DNA from 3 places in the Vibrio sp. R15-SG3-ISO1A genome. Region 2 is predicted to be linked to each of the others. Evidence: predicted binding sites of a transcription regulator. Region 2 holds the regulator's gene; each other region holds the start of a gene.
The links. Region 2 encodes PurR, which represses purine synthesis genes. Its sites were predicted from a motif close to TNANGNAAACGTTTNCNTNA; they were not measured.

Region 1 (4,606 bases), on a different contig from region 2:
CGATGGAGTAGGTGGGGGAGTTTTTAAGCAAACATCTTAAGTAAGATGTTTGCTCTGTAGGGTTTATGCACAAATGAGTTGCATAAATGCACGGTGACGTGCGATGACTTTCTTCTTGTTGTTGCTGATCATTCGCTTTCGGCGATTCGCTGATACAGTCTTGTTAAGGCGTTTTGACTGCAGTTTACGTCGACGCATAAAACAACCTCCTAGCTAATGTTAACGACAGACACTCATGTGTCACCTAAGGAAACTTTGTCCTAGGTGTCGATTCTTATAACCGTCCAATGTTACCGTTTTAAGAATGTTACGTGAGTGATTAGGCACAGGATAGAAATGGGCTTAGCGCGCGAGAGTTCGCGACGCTAAGCTCTGTGCTCGGCTTATTATTGATCGAGATGGCTGTCAGCGGAAGAGGCGCTTTCGATTTCTTGTTCGATGACGGCCTCGCCTTCCGGCTCTTCTTCGTCTGGCAGTTCGATCACCACCAGATCGTCAACGGTCAAGTCCTCAATGCTGGACTCCTTCTGTTCAACGTGACCAATAATGCTCTGATAGTAGCGACGAATATTCTCCACATAGTTGCGTGCTTCATCACCCCGGGCGTAGCCATAGCGAGTGGTACTGTAGTACTTCTTAAGGCGAAGCAGGGGCAGTCTGTCTTTGACATCTGACCAAGCATCGGGGTTGCCGCCTTGTTTTTTCGTCAGGCGGCGGGCGTCCATTACATGACCATAGCCGACATTGTACGACGCCAACGCAAACCAAATTTTCTCGTGGCTTTCGATGGTGTCTGGAATGCGCGCCACCATGCGCCGCAAATACTCAACGCCACCTCTTACCGATTGCTCTGGATCGAGTCGGTTGGTCACGCCCACACTTTTGGCTGTCGGCAGCGTCAGCATCATCATGCCACGAACCCCGGTTGGTGATTTGGCGCGAGGGTTCCAGTGTGATTCTTGATAAGCCAGTGCTGCGACCAATCGCCAATCAAACTCATCGGAGTATTTCTTAAACAGTGGCGACCACGTCGGTAGCGTGGAATCCAACGCGCGGATAAAGGCGCGGGTATCGACGTAATCAAAGCTGTCGATATGGCCGATGTATTTCTCTTCCAGTGAGGCGAGATGCCCGGATTGTTGTAGATGACCAAAGAACTCGATCAGCAAGGCGTAGAGGCTTTCGTCTTGGCTGCGTCGTAAGAACCAGGAGATGGGCTGATCTTCGGTCAGCTCAAACGCCAGTGCCACATCGGGATAAATCCGCTGTGATAGCGAGATCTCGACCGAGTCTGCGACGGTAAATAGCAGTTCACCATCAGAGACCTGCTTGAGCAGGTCATTGACATCGACATTGGCGTCGACCTTATAGGTAAACTCCGGGTAGTCGATTTGAATCTCTCCTAACGTCTTATTGAAGTGAGAGTCACTGACAATACTTAAAACGGGCTTGCCGTCGTTCTCTTCAATGAGCTCGGCCTGTCGCTCAATCAACTGCTCTAGATTTCGTGGTCGCCACTGCCCTTTGCGATACACCAGTTGTTGACTGACGTAATAATAGGCGGGGGCAGGGCGAAAACGGCTCATGCGCTCAGGTGATTGACTGAGGCCCGCCGCGATAATATCGATCTCACCCTTTTCCAGCGCTGGGTAGAGGCTCGAAATGCGATAGGCAGGTTTCATCTCCAATTGCACACCAAGCTCGTTGGCAAATTCACGGGCGATTTCGTAATCAAGGCCTGCCGGGCCATCAGGACCAATATAATAGGAGAGCTGGTTATTGAGGGTGCCAACGCGAAGCACTCCACGTTCGCGAATTTGGTCTAATTCGCTTTTCGGCTTAGATTCAATTTGGCATCCCGTCAAAAAAAGCGCAGAAAAAAGCAGCGCGCACAAGGCTTTCAGCGGGCTAAAGTCATACTTGTTCATTAAAGAGAGTCTCATACTTCCAGTAGGGCATTTATATCAAAGTGTCATCACAAGGCAAGAAACTATCGACGGCGAAGCCGAAGAGTTCAAAAAAACATCATGTTCACAGGCCATGATGGCTCATGCTCTTCCGTACAGGGTGAGCTTGTGGACGGGACAGGAAAGAAAGGCTTTGCGGCGATTGTGCTGGCGGTACGCCGATGAAAAAAATGACGCAAACGGTTGCGTTTGGTGTTACATCACAAAACCAATTGCTATATAATGCGCTCGCAAACGCAGAGGTGCGATTGGCATAGGTTTGAACTGTTTTTTATAACGTATTGAATTTATTCCAATATCATCTTAATCAATTGCATAAGAGACCTAAGCACATGAGAATTTTGCGTGGCTCCCCAGCTCTTTCTGAGTTTCGTGTTAACAAACTAGTAGAACTTTGTCGTGAACAAGACCTGCCTGTGACAGGTATTTACGCTGAGTTTATGCACTTTGCTGACCTTACCGCAGATCTGTCTGACGCTGAACTAGCAAAGCTAGAAAAGTTGTTGACCTACGGCCCAACGATCGAAGAGCACGCACCTGAAGGTCTTTTGTTGCTTGTGACTCCTCGTCCGGGCACCATCTCTCCTTGGTCTTCTAAATCCACCGACATTGCGCATAACTGCGGCCTTTCAAGTGTTAAGCGTTTAGAGCGTGGTACGGCATACTACATTGAATCATCGGTCGCGTTAAACGACGCACAAGTGGATGCGGTGAAAGCACTTATCCATGACCGCATGATGGAATCCGTATTTACTCAGCTTGATGCTGCCTCTGCACTGTTTAGCGTTGCTGAACCTAAGCCTGTTGCTCACGTTGATATTCTTGCGGGCGGTCGTCTTGCGCTTGAAGAAGCAAACGTTTCCTTGGGCTTGGCACTGGCGGAAGATGAAATTGATTACCTAGTAGAAAACTTTACTAAACTGGGTCGCAACCCGAACGACATCGAACTGATGATGTTTGCTCAAGCAAACTCAGAGCACTGTCGTCATAAAATCTTTAACGCAGACTGGACGATCGACGGTGTTGATCAAGAAAAGTCGCTGTTTAAGATGATCAAGAACACCTTTGAAACGACACCTGATCACGTTTTGTCTGCTTACAAAGATAACGCAGCAGTCATGACGGGTTCAAAAGTAGGTCGTTTCTTCCCAGATCCTGACACTCGTCAATACACCTACCACCACGAAGATGCTCACATCCTAATGAAGGTTGAGACGCACAACCACCCAACCGCTATCTCGCCTTGGCCAGGTGCGTCTACCGGTTCTGGTGGTGAGATTCGTGACGAAGGTGCAACGGGTATTGGCGGCAAGCCTAAAGCCGGTCTGGTTGGTTTTACTACCTCTAACCTACGTATTCCAGGTTTTGAACAGCCATGGGAAACCGATTTTGGTAAGCCAGGTCGTATCGTCAACGCCCTTGATATCATGCTAGAAGGCCCTCTTGGTGGTGCGGCATTCAACAACGAATTTGGTCGTCCAAATCTACTGGGTTACTTCCGTACTTACGAAGAGAAAGTGACCTCTCACGCGGGTGAAGAGATCCGTGGTTACCACAAGCCAATCATGATTGCTGGTGGTATGGGTAATATCCGTGACGAGCACGTTCAGAAGAAAGAGATCCCTGTGGGTGCAAAACTCATCGTACTGGGTGGTCCTGCGATGAACATTGGTCTTGGCGGTGGTGCGGCCTCTTCAATGGCGTCAGGTCAGTCTGCGGAAGATCTTGACTTTGCTTCTGTACAGCGTGAAAACCCAGAGATGGAACGCCGCTGTCAGGAAGTGATCGACCGTTGTTGGCAGCTTGGTGAGAGCAACCCAATCGCGTTTATCCACGATGTGGGCGCAGGCGGTATCTCAAATGCACTACCAGAGCTGTGTGATGATGGCGAACGTGGTGGTTTATTCCAGCTACGCGACGTACCAAATGACGAGCTAAGCATGAGCCCACTTGAGATCTGGTGTAACGAGTCTCAAGAGCGTTACGTTATGGCAGTAGCACCAGAGAACATGGACGTATTTGATGCGATCTGTAAGCGTGAACGTGCGCCTTACGCGGTGGTCGGTGTCGCAACTGAAGAGCGTCACCTAACGCTAGAAGATTCTCACTTCGACAACACGCCAATCGATATGCCAATGGACATCTTGTTGGGTAAAACGCCGAAGATGCACCGTGATGCGAAAACACTTAAAGTCGATAGCCCAGCGATTGATCGCGATGGCATCGAAATTAACGAAGCGGTTGATCGCGTTCTACGCCTACCAACAGTGGCAGAGAAAACCTTCCTGATCACTATTGGTGACCGCTCGGTAACCGGTCTTGTTGCGCGTGACCAGATGGTTGGTCCTTGGCAGGTTCCAGTGGCAAACTGCGCGGTAACCGCAGCAAGCTACGACTCTTACCACGGTGAAGCGATGTCTATGGGTGAGCGCACACCAGTGGCTCTTCTAGACTTTGGTGCATCAGCACGTCTAGCAGTAGGTGAGTCTCTAACAAACATTGCAGCGACAGATATCGGTGATATCAAGCGCATCAAACTGTCAGCGAACTGGATGTCTCCAGCAGGTCATCCAGGCGAAGATGCCGGTCTTTACGAAGCAGTGAAAGCCGTCGGTGAAGAGCTATGTCCAGCGCTAGGT
Region 2 (4,606 bases):
AGGGCAAATATCTCGAACAAACTGAGCGCTACTGGCATGAAACGCTGGGCACCATTTGGCAACACCTGCGCGACTGGGCGTCCGATTATGAAGAGCAAGCCTTGGAGGTGGAGGCTGCGCAGAGCGACGTTTAACCGGCCGCCAGCGTAGACGGAGAACGTCTTCCACTTAACACAAAAATCCAGGCTGCATGCCTGGATTTTTCGTTTCTTTGGCATCAATCTGCGTTCGTTCATTGCCGAAAACCGTTAATCTCCGGCGAACATGTAGCCTTCGCCGTGCACGGTGACGAATATCTGCGGATTTTTTGGATCCACTTCCATCTTCGCTCTCATGCGCCGAATCAGGACATCGATGGTGCGGTCATTGGGTGCGTCCACACGATGACTGATCATATTAAGAATGCGTTCCCGACTGAGCACTTGGTTAGGGTGAGAGGAGAGCGCCACCAAAAGCTCATACTCTGCTTTAGTCAGTTTGACTGGCTCCTCCCCTCGGCTCAAAGCGCGGCGCTGAATATCGAACGTCCATTCAGCAAAGCGCACCACGCCCTCTTGCTGATCGCTGCCCGCGTTTTGCGCTCGCGCAGCCAGTGCGATGCGCCACAAGAGGTTCTTGACTCTGACGAGCAGTTCCCTAAGCTCAAATGGCTTGGTGACATAATCGTCCGCGCCCATTTCTAAACCAACAATCTTATCAATGCTGTCGGTACGCCCGGTCACCAAGATAATACCGATGTCCGATTGACTGCGTAGTTCACGCGTCAGCATCAAGCCATCTTCGCTGGGCAGATTAATATCCAGCATCACCAAATCGACCCGACTGCTGCTGAGTACATCGCGCATCTGCGCGCCATTCTCAGCTTGGCTCACCTGATACCCTTCGGTTTGAAAGTAGCCCGCCAATTTACGGCGAGTCACTTCATCATCTTCAACAACCAAAATGTGGTAGCTCATCGGCTCTACTCACTTATTCACACACTGATTCAATGGCTTTATTCTATTCATAATTAGTCACAACTCCATCTTTGTCCTCTTTGTGAAGCGAAAAGTTGGCGATTCATTGATGCAAAGCAAGCTTTGCCGCCCTGTTCACAAATTGCCATATTTGACCATTTCTTCTCATAATCAGGTTGACCGCTGTTCATTTTTATCCGTTAGACTTAACGGCATCTGATTCAGTTGAGAGCCCATCATGCCAGAGACACCTAACGCCCAGATTTCCGACCCTTTATCTCCCGCCGCGAAAGAGCAGCGCGCCTTTGATGAGCAACGCGCTGAGCTCTACTGGTGGTTTTCGAGCGTGTTTGCCAAAGAGCTCTCAGAGCAAGAGCTGGCCCAATATCATTCGGTGGACACACGTACCTTTCTGACGGGACTTGCACAAACCCCTGAGCTTAACGTCGCCGCAGACAGGCTCATCGATGCATTGAACCGATTGCAAGACAGGCCAGATGCTCAGTTGGAACTATCAGCCGACTATTGCGACCTGTTTTTAAAATCCGACCGAGACAGCGCGCTGCCTTACGCCTCTGTCTACTTAGATGAATCCGGACTGCTCAATGGTGAGCCTGCCAAACAGATGGACGCTTTACTTCAACAACACGGGGTCGCTGTGCATTCAGGGCTCAATGAGCCTTCTGATCATCTCGCCATAGAGCTGGATTTTTTGGGTAACCTGATTGTGCGCGGCGCTCATGCAGCAGAGCAGATGGCAGGCGACACGCATCTCGCCTACCAAGAGCAAGCCGATTTTATTGAGCAGCATCTACTCCCTTGGATTGAGAGGTTTGCCGAGCGCTGCCAGCGCCTCGACACATTCGGCTTCTATGCGGCGCTGTCGTCGCTATTGTGCGCGTTCATTCAATTGGATAAAGCCTACCTGCAAGGCGATAGCGATTAAGCCCATACAAAAGGTGTGGCGAGATCCCAAAGGCGGGTTTTTTATTTGCCCAAATCGACGTTGCGGACTACAATCCGGTCCGCAAACGATAAAACTAATAAATACAAACCGCTTTTTGAGGGCGGTTTTTGTGTTTCTGATACTTTCTGTCTACATACTCTAAACTTTGTATAGACTTTACTTTTATAGACTTAACTTTTCATAGAATAGTAGGCAGTCATCGACAGGACAAAACCATATGGCCACGATTAAAGACGTCGCTCGCTTAGCGGGTGTCTCGACCACCACTGTATCCCATGTGATCAACAAAACACGCTTTGTCGCTGAAGCCACGCAAGAAAAAGTGATGGAAGCGGTTCAAGAGTTGAACTATGCCCCAAGTGCCGTTGCACGCAGCCTGAAATGTAACTCGACACGCACAATAGGCATGCTGGTTACTCAATCGACCAACCTTTTCTTCTCGGAAGTGATCGACGGGGTTGAGAGCTACTGCTACCGTCAAGGCTACACCTTGATCTTGTGTAACACTGGCGGCATCTACGAGAAACAACGTGACTACATTCGCATGCTGGCGGAAAAGCGCGTCGATGGCATCTTAGTGATGTGTTCAGATTTGACCGAAGAGTTGAGCGAAATGCTTGACCGTCATAAAGACATCCCTAAGGTGGTGATGGATTGGGGCCCGGAAAGCTCACAAGCCGATAAAATCATCGACAACTCGGAAGAAGGCGGCTACCTCGCAACAAAATACCTGATTGATCACGGCCACAAGCGCATTGCTTGCTTGAGTGGGCATTTTGAAAAAGCGGCCTGCCAAGAGCGCATCCAAGGCTTTAAGCGCGCAATGAACGAGTCGGGTTTGAGCGTCAACGAAGATTGGATCTTAGAAGGTAACTTTGAGTGCGATACCGCCGTGCTTGCCGCGGACAAAATCGTCGCCATGGACGAAAAGCCAACCGCAGTATTCTGTTTCAACGATACGATGGCGCTCGGTTTGATGAGCCGTTTACAGCAAAAAGGCATTCGTATTCCAGAAGACATGTCGGTCATTGGTTATGACAACATTGAGCTAGCCGAGTACTTTTCACCACCGCTAACGACGGTTCACCAGCCGAAGCGCCGTGTGGGTAAAAACGCATTTGAGATTTTGCTCGAACGTATTAAAGACAAAGAGCATGAAAAACGTATTTTTGAAATGCACCCAGAAATCGTCGAGCGCGATACCGTGGCGACGGTGAAATAGACCAACGAACAAGTTCAGCACATCACATCGACTAGCCTAGCGAGAATACTTCTCATCCGCTGGGCTTTATTCTCTCGTTAACACCCGTCTATTTTATGAACCAAGATCACATTTAACCCATCAAAACGTGATGTTTAGCCCATAAATTATTTATGCTTATTATGTTCGACGAATGCCACGAACAGGGCAAACCATTTCGAAAGGATGGGACGCAAAGCTTCCGGCCTGTTGTAGCCACTCAACGATTTCAACGTTGATGACTGCTTGGTAGCGGGGTTGCCGATGGCAAATGTGCACTTCGTAATTCTTTATCAAAAGCAAAGAATACAATGAGTTAAACGTTGCGCGCGCATTATGCGCTCACACCGTGAGTAGGATTATTCTTTTATGAGCCAGAATGACACCCTACTGACACAAAACCTGCATATTTTTGCTAATCTCTCGGACCTGAATTTGGTGGCGTATTGTAATACACCGAGAATAACAGCATGGATAAACCAATTTTAAAAGACTCAATGCGATTGTTTGAACCATTGGGCAAGATCAAGTCTCGCTCAATGTTTGGTGGATTCGGAATCTTCGCTGATGACACCATGTTTGCCCTCGTGGTAAATGACAAACTTCACATACGCGCCGACGACTCGTTGGCCCAACAGTTTAATGCTCAGGGACTCGAGCCATACGTGTATAAAAAGCGTGGTTTCCCTGTGGTCACCAAATACTACGCCCTCGGTCATGACTGGGATCAGGATGTCACTCAGACTATTGCGATGGCAAACACTGCCCTAGAGGCGGCCAACAAAGACAAGCAGCGTCAAACCAACGCCAAACCAACGCGCCTGAAAGATCTGCCGAACTTGCGTCTAGCGACCGAGCGAATGCTCAAGAAAGCGGGTATCGACAGTGTCTCCCGTTTGGAGCAGACGGGCGCAGTGGAAGCGTATAAAGCGATTCGTTCCACGCACTCTACCGATGTCAGTATCGACCTGCTGTGGGCACTTGAGGGGGCAATTAAAGGCACGCACTGGTCTGTGGTCCCTCAAGCAAGACGCGACGAGCTCCTGAATCAGCTGCAAAGCTAGTCAGCGATAGCGTTCAGTAATTCCAATCCCCGTCTCAAGCCAGCCCAACACCGCTGGCTTGAGACGTTTTTAGCCGATGCTTTTCTAGCGTTTCCATTCCTTCGTCATAGAATTCAACGTATTCTTCCCTTTAGGGCGAAATTTTTTACTGGCTTTTTGGTTCATATCTAACAATGATCAATGATGATGTTTTCAAAGGGATCCATATGAACAAGAAACTGCTTTTAGGTATTGGTTTGCTCGCTCTGATTGTGTTTTTAGGCGCAAACTTTGGTCAATACCTGACACTTGATAACGCCAAAGCGCAGCAGCAAGCGCTGGCTGAAATCATTGACGCCCACTTTGCCCTCGCCGCGCTCAGTTACTTCTTCGCCTATGT
Region 3 (4,606 bases), on a different contig from region 2:
CTTCAAATTAAATGTCAGATAAAAATATCGTTTATGACATAAAAACCAGTAGAGTTAATCGCAATCTGTTGAAAGAGCGAGCACAACTTAGAGAGCAAAATGACTACCACATCCACTCAATGACGCGTATTCTCAGTCCAAATCACTCCGTTGAGAATCAGATATGCTCATTATTGGCCACCGCGGCGTGGCAGGACACTATCCAGAAAACACCACCGCCAGCATTCAAGCGGCGATAGATCTTGGCCTTACTTGGGTTGAAGTCGATGTGCAGCCTTGCAAAGACGGGCATCTCGTCGTGTGTCACGACCATACTGTTGACCGTTGCTCGAATGGTACAGGCAGAGTCGACACCTTGACACTCAGTGCGCTCAAACAACTCAACTTTGCGGCACGCCATGAAGGTCAAGTGACACCACAAACCCTGTTAACCCTTGAAGAGCTACTGACACTTATTGAACCCAGCGACATCAAGCTGAATATTGAAGTGAAAGTTGATACCCACGACGCCCAATCGGTATGCGCGCTATTGGCCTCTACGCTCAATGCGACCTCAATACCGCTAGAGCGCATTATTTTGTCGAGTTTTAGCCATGACGTGATGCGCGAGTTAGCGAAGCAAATTCCTCAGTGTCGACGCGCTTTACTTACCGAGCGATTGAAGCGAAAGGATTGGCGACTGCTCAAAGAGGTGGAGGCGACAGGCTGCAATATCGGCGCGACATGGGCGACCAAGTCTACCGTTTCAAAGCTACAAGATGCCGGGTATGAAGTGTGGTGTTACACCATCAATAATCCGAAACGACTCAAACACCTTTCTCAATTGGATGGTATTTTTAGCGACTATCCAGAACGTTTTCTCTAGCACCTCCTCTCACCCTGTTCGCCTCTACTTGGCCTCCTGCTGAGTAGAGTGCGTCACCCATCACATTTTCTGCACCTTTTCAAAGCTCTCTTTCAACCTATCAAACCAATATAATTTAACTATTTATCAGATAGTTAGAAAACAAACTTCTTTTATCAACCTACCTAACTCGCTCATTCTGCGTGCAAAAAATGCTTGCGTCTTCACCACAACAAAACTACTGTATACACATACAGCATGTATGAAAGGACAGTATTATGATTTCAGTTCAAACACCTCGTCACGGCTACTCAAAGTTTAATGTGTTGGCTCAGCCTACCCAGCCTCTATCTTTGGATGACACCAGCCTTGAACGACTGGCTGATCTGTCACAGCAGAAACAGTGGATTCTATTTACAGGTCAATGCCCACGTCCAGATTTTGCCCAACTGTCCTCTCATCAAGTGCGTTGCAATCAAATCATCCACATGAAGCCATCGCAAACTCAGTCGGAAGTCGATATTGTGACCAAAGCGATTCAATCAGGTAATGCCAGTGCGGTGGTTGCCTCCAGTGAGCTCTCTCTTATCGAACAGCGACTATTGAAAGAACTGGCCAAGCAGCACCACTGTGAAGTCTTTTTTGTTGATGCGTCTATGCATCACTACCACTAAATCGAAACCTCACTGCCTTCGCCTCTTATCGTTGTGATAAGAGGCGTTTCTTTTCGCGGTTTCTTGATTTGAAACCAAGGTCTAACCCATTCAACTTAAAAACAAGCAAACGTTTGCTTTTTATCTGGAACCGAGAAAAAGTTCTGGTATCATGCTCTGCAAATGAATAGCCTTCATGGCTTATCAACCATTTTTGACAAATTATAGGAATGTCTAAATGAGTCTCGCAGAACAAGTTCTCGCCGTTAATGACGATCTTCCCATCCGCACTGATAAACCTGTTCACAGTGGTAAAGTCCGCTCTGTGTATTGGCTAACCGAAGCCGATAGCCGACGCCTTATCGAAGAAAAAGGCTACGACGTGTCGCCTGACGCACCACTGGCAATTATGGTGATCAGTGACCGTATCTCCGCGTTTGACTGCATTTGGCACGGTGAAGGGAATCTAAAAGGCGTGCCAGGTAAAGGGGCGGCGTTAAACGCCATCTCAAACCACTGGTTCCAACTGTTTAAAGACAATGGGCTCGCAGACAGCCACATTCTCGACATTCCTCACCCATTGGTTTGGATCGTGCAAAAAGCCAAGCCCATCATGATCGAAGCCATCTGCCGCCAATACATCACCGGTTCAATGTGGCGTGCTTACGAAAAAGGTGAGCGCGAGTTTTGTGGTATCACACTACCTGAGGGCTTAGAGAAAGACAAAGCGCTTCCAGAGCTACTTATGACGCCATCCACTAAAGGCATTCTGCGTGGCATTCCAGGTGTAGCAGAAGCGGACGACGTCAACATCAGTCGCCGTAACATTGAGGAGAACTTTGCCGCGTTTAACTTCTCAAAACAAAGCGATATCGCGCTTTATGAGAAGCTACTCAGTGAAGGCTTTGGCGTCATTAGCTCTGCGCTAGCGAAAGTCGGTCAAATCTTTGTTGATACCAAATTTGAGTTTGGTTACGTCACCGACGCGGCGGGTCAGGAAAAACTCATTTACATGGATGAAGTGGGGACACCGGACTCTTCACGTATTTGGGATGAAGCACAATACCAAGCCGGCAATATTGTCGAGAACTCAAAAGAAGGGTTCCGCCAGTTCTTGCTAAACCACTTCCCTGACCCAGACATCTTGCTCAATAAAGATCGCATGCCTGAGCGTGAAGCCCTAGCTCGTGACAATGCCCTTCCTCTCTCTGCGTTGATGGACATCTCAAAGACCTACACAGGTATCGCAGAAAAGATCACGGGAAAAGCGATTACGCTCAGCGATAATCCTAAGCAAGAGATCATCGATATTCTTGCCGCAGACTACGGTCTCATTGACTAAGTGACCTGTTCGACTGAAACGACAACGCCCAGCTTAGCTGGGCGTTGTTTTATCTTAACAATGATATCTCTACTTAGTGGCTTTTCATCTCATCGCTTAGAGTTTAAAGCGCTTTATCTCATGCTCTAGCTCAAGTGAGAGCTCGGAAAGCTGTCTCGCTTGAGCCGCAGCGTCATGCGCTTCATCGGCTAATTCATTGGAGACATCACGAATACCAACCGTATTACGCGTAATTTCCGACGTCACCGACGCTTGCTCTTCTGCCGCTGAGGCGATCTGAGTCGCCATATCGCTAATACGCTCGACCGCATGTTGAATATCAGTGAGGCTTTGTGCCGCCAAATCCGCGTCTTCAACACTGGTCCCCGCTAATTGTCCACTATCACGCATGATGCCCACCGCTTTTAGCGTGGTGCCTTGCAGCGTCTCAATCATGTGTTGGATCTCTTTGGTCGATGAGTGTGTGCGTTGGCTAAGCACGCGCACTTCATCGGCAACGACTGCGAACCCACGCCCCTGCTCACCAGCGCGAGCGGCTTCAATGGCCGCATTCAAGGCGAGCAAATTTGTCTGCTCTGCGATGTCTTGAATCGTCGAAAGAATGGTATTGATGCTGTTACCATGAACTTCTAGCTCTTGAATGACCTTTGTCGCCACTTTAACTTCATTAGCCAGGTTCTGAATCGAGCTTTGCGTTTGCACCACTTGTTTACCGCCTTGCATACAGGCTGACACCGCTTGGGTTGAGTTCTGCGCTGTGTGGTCCGCGTTGCCGGCAATTTCTTGCGTCGCGGCCGCCATCTCGTTGATGGCAGTGGCGACCATGTTGATCTCATCTTGCTGTAAACGAATTCGTTCACTGCGCTGCGCGGCATTTCGTGCTGTGCTTTTCGATTGCTCAGACAATGAGGCAGACACAAGGCTCAGCTTCGATACCATCGCATGCATATTGCCGACAAACGTATTAAAGTTTGCCGCCAGTTGACCCACTTCATCGTCACTTCTTGGCTCTAGACGCTGAGTTAAATCCCCTTCGCCTGACGCAATGGCTTCCAACGCGGTCGACACGCGCACTAAGTCGCGGAATAGGAAGCTCACCAACCAAGAGACCAGTACGATGACCACTGCCGTGATCACCAGTGACGTCACCACCAGCTTGATCATCAACTGATTGAGCGCCGCTTCTTCAGTCGTCACATCCATTTCAATAGCAAAAATCCAAGGAGTGTGGGCAACGGATTTGAAATAGTACAGCTTCTCTTGATTGCCTTGATGTAATCGATGTATCGATCCCTCGTCTGCTGCTTGTTTGATGTCTTGCAAAGATAATCGGTCGAACAACTGACTGACCGGTTTGAGCAGCAAGGTTTTATCAGGATGAGCGAGGAAATTACCATCTTGTGTATCAATCAACATCGCGTGCGCATTTTTGCCTACATTAAGGTTGATGACGTCGTTAATCAGCTGATCAATCAGCACATCGGCGCCAACCACGCCGAGTAGCTGCGTACCCTGCGTAATCGGCTGAGCGATCGTCACAAGCAGCGCATTAGTGATTGCATCTTGGTAAGCCGTGGTGATCATCTGGCGTCCTGCATTCTTGGCATCGATATACCAAGGTCTGACTCGCGGATCGTAGTCGGCACGATTGCGCTCAGGGTGAGAACGGAACATCTCTCCCTTCGGTGTGCCGTAGAAAATGTCGTCGAAGCCACCAGCATTGCGTGCTTGTTGCAGATAAGGCACAACATTCTCTTCGCCAACGTA

Region 1: purL (phosphoribosylformylglycinamidine synthase) is a predicted target of PurR. The motif match lies at 2,139-2,158, and genes of this name have one in related genera.
Region 3: AC6R0L_RS06280 (phosphoribosylaminoimidazolesuccinocarboxamide synthase) is a predicted target of PurR. The motif match lies at 1,620-1,639, and genes of this name have one in related genera.

Annotation. Positions count from the first base shown of each region.
Region 1 covers NZ_JCBDGH010000057.1:62,982-67,587, forward strand. Annotated here, with positions in the region: gene tadA (tRNA adenosine(34) deaminase TadA) at 1-11, shown strand, start outside; gene mltF (membrane-bound lytic murein transglycosylase MltF) at 387-1,928, opposite strand; gene purL (phosphoribosylformylglycinamidine synthase) at 2,300-4,606, shown strand, end outside.
Region 2 covers NZ_JCBDGH010000066.1:42,001-46,606, forward strand. Annotated here, with positions in the region: gene elyC (envelope biogenesis factor ElyC) at 1-134, shown strand, start outside; gene torR (two-component system response regulator TorR) at 249-956, opposite strand; gene torD (molecular chaperone TorD) at 1,195-1,902, shown strand; gene purR (HTH-type transcriptional repressor PurR) at 2,141-3,145, shown strand; cyclic di-GMP riboswitch class I at 3,321-3,429, shown strand; gene AC6R0L_RS10480 (TfoX/Sxy family DNA transformation protein) at 3,634-4,227, shown strand; gene AC6R0L_RS10485 (TVP38/TMEM64 family protein) at 4,434-4,606, shown strand, end outside.
Region 3 covers NZ_JCBDGH010000040.1:9,090-13,695, reverse strand. Annotated here, with positions in the region: gene AC6R0L_RS06290 (glycerophosphodiester phosphodiesterase) at 164-865, shown strand; gene AC6R0L_RS06285 (SulA-like leucine-rich domain-containing protein) at 1,123-1,518, shown strand; gene AC6R0L_RS06280 (phosphoribosylaminoimidazolesuccinocarboxamide synthase) at 1,736-2,839, shown strand; gene AC6R0L_RS06275 (methyl-accepting chemotaxis protein) at 2,936-4,606, opposite strand, start outside.